3 regions of the Pantoea sp. X-Soil-TKNS-1280 genome follow, and region 3 is predicted to be linked to each of the others. Evidence: predicted binding sites of a transcription regulator. Region 3 holds the regulator's gene; each other region holds the start of a gene.
The links. Region 3 encodes CRP, which controls carbon source genes, mostly activating them, when cyclic AMP is high. Its sites were predicted from a motif close to ATGTGANNNNNNTCACAT; they were not measured.
Positions count from the first base shown of each region.

Region 1: yrbN (protein YrbN) is a predicted target of CRP. The motif match lies at 1,682-1,699, and genes of this name have one in related genera.
Region 2: mlc (sugar metabolism global transcriptional regulator Mlc) is a predicted target of CRP. The motif match lies at 1,699-1,716, and genes of this name have one in related genera.

Region 1 covers NZ_AP035962.1:635,716-638,843, forward strand. Annotated here, with positions in the region: gene pnp (polyribonucleotide nucleotidyltransferase) at 1-463, shown strand, start outside; gene nlpI (lipoprotein NlpI) at 716-1,600, shown strand; gene yrbN (protein YrbN) at 1,706-1,762, shown strand; gene AC6I8X_RS02875 (DEAD/DEAH family ATP-dependent RNA helicase) at 1,779-3,128, shown strand, end outside.
Region 2 covers NZ_AP035962.1:2,181,453-2,184,580, forward strand. Annotated here, with positions in the region: gene bioD (dethiobiotin synthase) at 1-286, opposite strand, end outside; gene mlc (sugar metabolism global transcriptional regulator Mlc) at 393-1,610, opposite strand; gene AC6I8X_RS10190 (LysR family transcriptional regulator) at 1,746-2,642, opposite strand; gene ynfM (multidrug efflux MFS transporter YnfM/SxtP(Kp)) at 2,737-3,128, shown strand, end outside.
Region 3 covers NZ_AP035962.1:3,963,017-3,966,144, reverse strand. Annotated here, with positions in the region: gene AC6I8X_RS18535 (YccS/YhfK family putative transporter) at 1-1,444, opposite strand, end outside; gene crp (cAMP-activated global transcriptional regulator CRP) at 1,503-2,135, opposite strand; gene AC6I8X_RS18525 (OsmC family protein) at 2,437-2,841, shown strand; gene AC6I8X_RS18520 (phosphoribulokinase) at 2,966-3,128, opposite strand, start outside.

The DNA.
Region 1 (3,128 bases), 980 kb from region 3:
GATCAATTCTGACAAGATCAAAGATGTTATCGGTAAAGGCGGTTCTGTCATCCGTGCGCTGACTGAAGAAACCGGCACCACCATCGAAATCGAAGATGATGGCACCGTGAAGATCGCAGCGACCGATGGTCTGAAAGCGAAAGAAGCAATCCGTCGTATCGAAGAAATCACCGCAGAAATCGAAGTGGGCCGTATTTACACTGGTAAAGTGACCCGTATCGTTGATTTCGGTGCCTTCGTTGCGATTGGCGGCGGCAAAGAGGGTCTGGTTCATATTTCGCAAATCGCTGATAAGCGCGTTGAGAAAGTGACCGACTACCTGCAGATGGGCCAGGAAGTTCCGGTTAAAGTACTGGAAGTGGACCGTCAGGGCCGTGTGCGTCTGAGCATCAAAGAAGCGACAGAGCAGAAACCGCAGGCGATCGAGACCATCGCTGCGACCGACGCACCTGAAGCTGAATAAGTATTTCCTGATTAACCTCTCCCTGCCAGGCAGGGAGAGGTGTTTGTATACCGCAGGTAATTCAGATAGCAGTAAGGTGGCAAGCGAGTGAATCCCAGGAAACTTACTCAGGTAAGCGACCAGGGTGAATGAGTACAGCCAACGTAGCTGCAATCTGAAGTATGACGGGTATCATCGCGAGGGCGGGAACCCTTGTGCATAGCAGGCGGATGACAGGATGGTTATCCCAATGTTTGTATTCGGGAGTGGGAAATGAAGCCTTTTTTGCGCTGGTGTTTTGTTGCGACAGCTTTGACGCTGGCAGGATGCAGCAACTCCAATTGGCGTAAGAACGAAGTTCTGGCAGTACCTTTGCAGCCCACACTGCAGCAGGAAGTGATTCTGGCGCGAATGGAACAAATTCTTGCCAGTCGTGCCCTGACCGATGATGAACGCGCACAGCTATTATATGAGCGTGGAGTGTTGTATGATAGCTTAGGTCTGAGAGCATTAGCGCGGAACGATTTTTCGCAAGCGCTGTCTATCAGGCCGGATATGCCAGAGGTGTTTAACTATCTCGGCATATATTTAACGCAGGCAGGCAATTTTGATGCTGCCTATGAAGCGTTTGATTCTGTACTTGAGCTTGATCCAACTTACAATTATGCGCATTTAAACCGTGGTATCGCCCTCTATTACGGCGGTCGATACAAGTTAGCGCAAGATGATCTGCTGGCGTTTTATCAAGACGATCCTAATGATCCATTCCGCAGTCTGTGGCTCTACCTCGTTGAACACGAGATGGATGCCAGCAAGGCCAAAGTAACGCTTAAACAACGTTACGATAAAGCGGTCCGGGACCAATGGGGATGGAATATTGTCGAGTTCTACCTGGGCGACATCAGTGAAAAAACATTGATGGAACGTCTCAAGGCGGACGCAACGGATAACACCTCGCTCGCTGAACATCTCAGTGAAACCAACTTCTATTTAGGTAAGTACTACCTAAGTCTGGGGGAGAAGGACGACGCGAAAGCGTTGTTCAAACTGGCGGTGGCCAACAACGTCAACAACTTTGTTGAACACCGATACGCATTGTTGGAACTGGCGCAACTCGGCCAGGCACAAGACGATTTATCAGAATCTGACCAGCAATAGCTGACGAACTTTTATTGCCTGAATTACCCGTTAAGTCATCATCTTCCGGGATGAGGGCTTTTCTGTTCGTCGAAACTTCTAATTTGAGCCGGTTCACACTTTTCGATGAAAATGACTGAAAATTTTCATGACGAGTTATGTAGACTGGCCGCCGCAATCTAAGAGGCACGTGTACTACATGACTGATATTCAAACCACTTTTGCTGATCTGGGCCTTAACGAATCCATCCTGTCTGCTCTTAATGACATGGGTTACGTCAAGCCGTCACCGATCCAGGCCGAGTGCATTCCGCACCTGCTGGCTGGCCGTGACGTGCTGGGTATGGCACAGACCGGTAGTGGTAAAACTGCAGCGTTCTCTCTGCCGCTGCTGAACAACATTGACCCGTCGCTGAAGGCACCGCAAATTCTGGTGCTGGCACCCACCCGCGAACTGGCGGTGCAGGTAGCTGAAGCAGCGACTGAATTCTCTAAACATATGCGTGGCGTCAACGTCCTGGCCCTGTACGGCGGCCAGCGTTATGACGTGCAGCTGCGCGCACTGCGTCAGGGCCCACAAATTGTGGTGGGCACCCCGGGTCGTCTGCTCGACCACCTGAAACGCGGTACTCTTGATCTGTCTAACCTGCGTGGTCTGGTGCTGGACGAAGCCGACGAAATGCTGCGCATGGGCTTTATTGAAGACGTTGAAACCATCATGGCGCAGATCCCGGAAGGTCACCAGACCGCTCTGTTCTCTGCCACCATGCCGGAAGCGATCCGTCGTATCACTAAGCGTTTCATGAAAGATCCGCAGGAAGTGCGCATTCAGTCCAGCGTTACGACTCGCCCGGACATCTCTCAGTCTTACTGGACCGCTTATGGCCGTAAAACTGATGCGCTGGTACGTTTCCTCGAAGCAGAAGACTTCGATGCTGCGATCATCTTTGTGCGTACCAAAAACGCAACGCTGGAAGTGGCTGAAGCGCTGGAGCGCAGCGGTTATAACAGCGCAGCACTGAACGGTGACATGAACCAGGCACTGCGTGAGCAGACGCTGGAGCGCCTGAAAGATGGTCGTCTGGACATCCTGATCGCGACCGACGTTGCGGCACGTGGTCTGGACGTTGAGCGTATCAGCCTGGTTGTTAACTACGACATCCCGATGGACGCAGAATCTTACGTTCACCGTATCGGCCGTACCGGTCGTGCGGGTCGTGCAGGCCGTGCGCTGCTGTTCGTTGAGAACCGCGAGCGTCGTCTGCTGCGCAACATTGAACGCACCATGAAGCTGACCATTCCGGAAGTTGAACTGCCGAATGCCGAGCTGCTGGGTGAGCGTCGTCTGGCTAAATTTGCTGCGAAAGTACAGCAGCAACTGGAAAGCAGCGATCTGGACATGTACCGCGCGCTGCTCAGCAAAATGCAGCCGGAAGAAGAGCTGGATATGGAAACCCTGGCTGCTGCACTGCTGAAAATGGCACAGGGCGAACGTCCGCTGATTCTGCCAGCAGATGCACCGCGTCCGCAGCGCCGTGAATTCCGCGAT
Region 2 (3,128 bases), 1.8 Mb from region 3:
TACTGAGCAGCGGATAATCAATTTGATGGGTGGGACTGGTGCTGATTTCATCCTCTTCCAAAGTAATAGGATTGATCGCGGCATAAGGTAATGCCAGGCCAGAAGCCTGCTGCAATAACAGTGCATCCTTGTTACGCAAGCCCTCAGGAGTCTGTTTTGCGCTTTTAGCAATGGGCTTATAACCCACAGCGCACTGACCTGCCTGTGCAAAGCACTGCAGCAGCGCGCGGGAAACCACGGTTTTGCCCACCGCGGTGTCGGTACCGGTGATAAAGAGTGTTTTCACCCTCTCCTCCTTCGTTATAGCGATGTGAACCAGAGGTGACGAAGGGGCAGTGTAAGTAAATGTCGTACCTGACAGATTGCGTTAGCGCAAACTTAGGGCGAGCTAATCAACCCTGGAGCAGTTTTACCAGTAAATGACCGGAATAAAGGGCATCTTTGATTAACGCCGCAGCCCCTAAGGTGCCGGGATCGTTAAACACGGTGGGGGCAAGCTGGATTTCATCGCTGTAAGCCGGTAATGCCTGCTGGCGAATGGTGCTGCTGACGGCAGGAAACAGGACGTCAGCGGCCTGATTGAGGGGAGAACCGATGAGAATTTGGCGTGGATTGAAGATATTAACCATCATTGCCAGCATGCGGCCAATATGATGCCCGACCCCGGCAATGACATCAGTCGCCAGACGGTCGCCCTGCTGTGCTGCCTGGCACAGGGTTTCAATCGTCAGCGGGGCCGCGTGCAGGCGGCTCTCCGGCTGGGTCGGCAGGCGCAATTTCGCCAGATTGAGCAAACTGCCAATGCTGGCGACGGTTTCCAGGCAGCCATGATTACCGCAGTAACACTGCTGACCATAAGGATCAATTTGCGTGTGACCAATTTCCACCAGCGCCCGCCCGCTCTTGTGCAGCAATTGTCCACCGGTAATCACCCCGGCTCCCACGGTTTCATCAATTACAATCTGAATCACGTCCTGCGCCCCGCGTGATGCGCCAAACAGCGATTCAGCCAGGGTCCAGGCGGAAATATCATGCTGCACGAAAACCGGCACACCACTACGTTGCGACAGGGTCTCGCCCAGCGGCATATCCTCAATATCGTAACCGGGGATACGGTGCACAACGCCGGATGCGGCGTTAATCAGGCCCGGCAGCGTGATGGCGATAGCCGTCAGGCGCTCCAGTTTTTTCTGATGACGGATAAAAAAGGCATCGATCAGTTCCAGCAGCTCCTGCAACAACGGTTTGTCCGGGCCGACGATCAGTGGCAGACGCTCCTCCTGCAAGGCTCGGCTGCTGAGGTCGCGCAATGTCAGGGTGATGTGACCAGGCTGAATACGTACCGCCAGATAGTGCCAGGCCAGAGTATCCAGCAGCAGGCCGATAGCCGGACGTCCACGGCTGCCCGCTTCCTGAAACTCGGTTTCCTGAACCAGATGTGCATCCAGCATTTCACGGACGATTTTGGTGATGCTGGCAGGAGCCAGTTGGGCGCGCTTAGAAAGTTCAATACGCGAAATCGGGCCGAAATGATCGATCAGTCGGTAAACCACGCCTGCATTGGTCTGCTTTATCTGGTCAATGTGGCCAGGTTGACTGTCCTGATTCACGCCCTGCTCCCGGTTATTTTCGCGCTTCTAAATAAATAGCAACTATGGTGCGGCAGAATGGCGGATAGCGCCAAATATTTGATTAGATATGTGATTTATCGCACATAAAGCCTGGTGTTTTTCTCACCCACTGGATTAAGTTTCGGCGTTGCGCTGTAAAAGCATCATCATATTCGCCATCTGCGCGCTGGGTTCGCGGGTGGATGACCACACCAGCCATACCTCCGAAAGCGCATCGCTTTCATGTAGCGGTAGCCATACCACATCAGCCAGCCGTGCGCGGCGAAACGATGCGGGTAATATCGACACCCCCAACCCGGTCGCCACCAACCCGAGAATGGTCATCGCCTCACCGACTTCCTGGGTTACAAAAGGTTTGATCTGGTAACGATGCAGCAAGGCAAGAATCTCACCATATAAGGCAGTGCCGCCCTGGGGATCAAAGAAAACAAAGGGTTCATTGGCCAGCGCCTGGATGGAAATGGACTCGGCATCGGCCAGTGGATGCGCCCAATGCACCACCGCACAGAGCGGCTCACGCAGCAACAATTGATGCTGCAAATCAGCAGGCAACGGTGTATTGCGCATCACACCCAGGTCGAGACGTCCTTCATGCAACGGTGCCAGTTGCTGCCGGGTGTTGATCTCCTGCATCTGGATATGGACCTCCGGCCAGCGCTGACGGAAATGGTAGAGCGCATCAGACACCAGCCCGGTAAAAGGTGCGGATGAGGTAAAACCGATGCGCAACTCCCCTTCCTGACCATTATGTAACCTGACGGCACGGCTGGCAGCCTGTTCGACCTGCAGCATGATCCCGCGCGCATCCAGTAAAAACTGCTGCCCGGCGGCGGTCAGTTGCACGCTGCGATTGGTACGGGTAAACAGCTGCGCACCAATTTCCTGTTCCAGCTGCTGGATCTGCTGGCTGAGCGGCGGCTGTGAAATATTCAGGCGCTGAGCAGCACGACCAAAATGCAACTCTTCAGCCACGGCAATGAAATAGCGCAGATGACGCAGTTCGATATTCATATTTTAAACGTCTCATTCGAGATTATTAATATATTGTACAACCTATTCATACTTTCCTACGATATCAATACCTTCATAATCTTAAGGATTTTCCGTGAGTCGCTCTTCTCAGGCTGTGACACTCGATGAGGACGAAGTGTCCGTTGTGCCTGCCTCAGTTCCCGCATCAGCAACATGGATTGAACGTGGTTCGCCGCAATTTATGCGTGTTACCCTTGCCCTGTTCTCTGCCGGTCTTGCCACCTTTGCCCTGCTTTATTGCGTCCAGCCTATTCTGCCCGTGCTTTCCCAGCAGTTTGGTGTATCGCCAGCGGCCAGTAGTATCTCGTTGTCGCTTTCGACTGCCCTGATGGCACTGGGATTGCTGGTCACCGGCCCGCTGTCGGATGCTATTGGTCGCAAATCGGTGATGGTCACTGCGCTGATGCTGGCGGCCATCTGTACCGTCATTTCTGCCATGATGACCAGCTGGCACGGCATCCTGCT
Region 3 (3,128 bases):
ACTGCGCACCGTTGAGCGACAGCAGCTGAAGCGAGTACACCGCCGTTACCGTAAAGCCAATCATTGACCAGCCATAATATTTACGCGTCACCAGATAGCTGGCGAGGGTGATCGCCAGCATAAACAGCAGGGTGATGGATTCCGGCACGGCAAAGCGCAGCGAGGCAGCCGCGATCAATAACCCGGCGAAGGTGCCGAGGGCACGGTGCTGGATACGTACGCGAGTGGCGCTGTAGCCGTTCTGGCTGACGAACATGGTGGTCATCAGAATCCAGTAGGGTTTGGGGATGTTAAAGAACAACGCCAGCGCGCTGCCAAACATCAGCATTACGGCAAAACGCGCTGCGGTGCGTAACGCCGGGGACTTTAGCGACAGGTAACTGCGCAGTGCCGGAAAAAACGGCAAACGTCGCTGGCGGTCGGCCATCAGGTCACGGGTATAAAGAGGTTTCTGCGTGCGCAGGACGCGGGCAATCCGGCTGAAGTGGTACAGGCAAAAATTTCCGACCGGATTATCCGGGTGCTGGCGCGCAATCTTTTCCAGCGCCCCGAGCTGCTTCTCCATATGAAAGCGCTCCGGCAACTGGTGATAGAGGATAGCATCGGCCAACAGTCGCAGCCGCGCCGATATGGTCTTCGCATTCCAGCGGATCACCGCTTCAGCATGGCTCTGCTCCACCAGTTTTTGCACTTCTTCAGGCTGATGCAGGCTGACCGAGATGTGTTCCTGGAGATCGAGTGCCACCTGGAAGGCACGCGTCAGACGTTTATGGCTGTTGTTTCGGCTGGCAGACAACATATGCATCTGCTGATAACAGGTGGTGATCAGATCGACCGCTTTTTGCTGCCGTGCCAGCAGCGGAGGCAGGGCTTTTTCCGGGTCGGTCAGCTGCGTTAGCAGGGTGTATTTGGCATCGCAATAATCTGCCAGTTCGCGATACAGCAGGCTGAGAGTTTCGCGCATCGGCTGTTCTTTCCACAGCCAGAACCAAAGCCAGTTAAACAGCCCGTACCATAGCGTCCCGCCGATATACAGCAGCGGTGGCACCCAAATGGGCATCCGCCCCGCCAGGCTTAGCGTGAAGATGGCGGCGATAAGGGTGCCGGGCAGCAAACGGCCATGTAGCGGGCTGATTTCGCCAGTGACGCCCACCAGTAGCGGCAGAGCCAGCATAATCAATGGCAGAGGAACGTGGTAATCCGTCAGCCATTGAATCAGAAAACTGCCGGTAGCAAACAGGGAACCGCCAACAATCAGGCGTTTAAAGAAACGTTTATGGGGCGTATCCAGGCCTGCGATATTGCAGCAGGCGGGAACCAGCGAGAACAGCAGCCCTTTTTGCAGGTCACCAAACAGCCAGCCGAGAGCCACGGGCAGGCAAAGCACCAGCGTTTGCCGCAGGGCGTAATTAACTTCGGGATGATAGATGATTCGACGCCACATCAGCTCATCGCAGACAAAAACGGCGCGATGTGACCATCACGCCGTGGGTGAGAAGGAATTAGCGGGTGCCGTAAACGACGATGGTTTTACCATGTGCGGAGATCAGGTTTTGATCTTCCAGCATTTTCAGAATACGGCCAACTGTCTCGCGTGAGCAGCCAACGATCTGACCAATTTCCTGACGGGTGATTTTGATCTGCATCCCGTCCGGGTGGGTCATGGCATCAGGCTGTTTGGCCAGATTGAGCAGCGTCTGCGCAATGCGACCGGTCACATCAAGGAAGGCAAGGTTGCCGACTTTTTCTGATGTCACCTGCAGGCGACGTGCCATCTGCGCCGAAAGACGCATTAAAATATCCGGGTTTACCTGAATCAGCTGACGGAATTTTTTGTAGGAAATTTCAGCCACTTCGCAGGCAGTTTTTGCTCGTACCCAGGCACTGCGTTCCTGACCTTCTTCAAACAGGCCAAGCTCGCCGATGAAATCCCCCTGATTGAGGTAGGAGAGAATCATCTCTTTGCCTTCTTCATCTTTAATCAGTACCGCAACGGCACCTTTCACGATGTAGTAGAGCGTTTCCGCTTTTTCACCCTGGTGAATCAGGGTGCTTTTGGATGGATATTTGTGAATATGGCAATGGGACAGGAACCATTCGAGTGTAGGGTCTGTTTGCGGTTTGCCGAGAACCATTCGCTATTATCCTCTGTTGTAATCGTGCCCAAAACACAGGGGGCAATTTTCCCTGTCAGGCGGTGAAATCGTAGAGCGCTTCCAGTAAAGGAAATTATTCGGGTGGACTCTTAAGCCAGGCTTCTGATTCTTCCCGCCTTCGTCTATTACGACGAAAATATTTTCAGCTCTGTTTGTAGCACAGCTTTTGCTAGCTGTCTTCTGTTGTCTCGCTTCAGCAAAAGGGCGATTAGTCTGGATTGCTGTTTCTCAGGTGAAAGCGTACTCTGGCGGCAAATCAGCCGATTCAGGAGAAAGAATAATGCAGGCACGGGTCAAATGGGTGGAAGGGCTTACCTTTCTCGGAGAATCCTCATCGGGTCATCAGGTATTAATGGATGGGAACTCGGGTGATAAAGCGCCGAGCCCGATGGAGATGGTGCTGATGGCGGCGGGGGGGTGCAGCGCGATTGACGTGGTGTCTATCCTGCAAAAAGGGCGCAATGAAGTGACCGATTGCGAGGTGAAACTCACCTCTGAACGTCGTGAAGAAGCGCCACGGATTTTTACACACATCAATCTGCATTTTATTGTCAGCGGCAAAGCGCTGGGCGATAAAGCGGTGGCGCGTGCGGTGGATTTGTCGGCAGAGAAATATTGTTCGGTGGCGATCATGCTGGGCAAAGGGGTAGAAATTACCCACAGCTATGAGGTGATTGAGCTATAGCACGAACGTAGCGGCGCGATTTATCGCGCGGATTTTTTCGTGCAGCATGCACGGTCAGGCGATTTATCGCGCGGATTATTCCGATATCGCGCACTGGAATTGCGCGATAAATCGCGCCGCTACATTATTCAATCCGTTTACCTTCAATCAGCCGCTGCACCAGCGGTGTCATAATCAACTCCATCGCCAGCCCCATTTTGCCACCCGGCACCACCAGGGTGTTCATATGCGAGATAAAGGAATCCTGAATCATCGCCAGCAGGTAAGGAAAGGCAATGCCTTCCAGC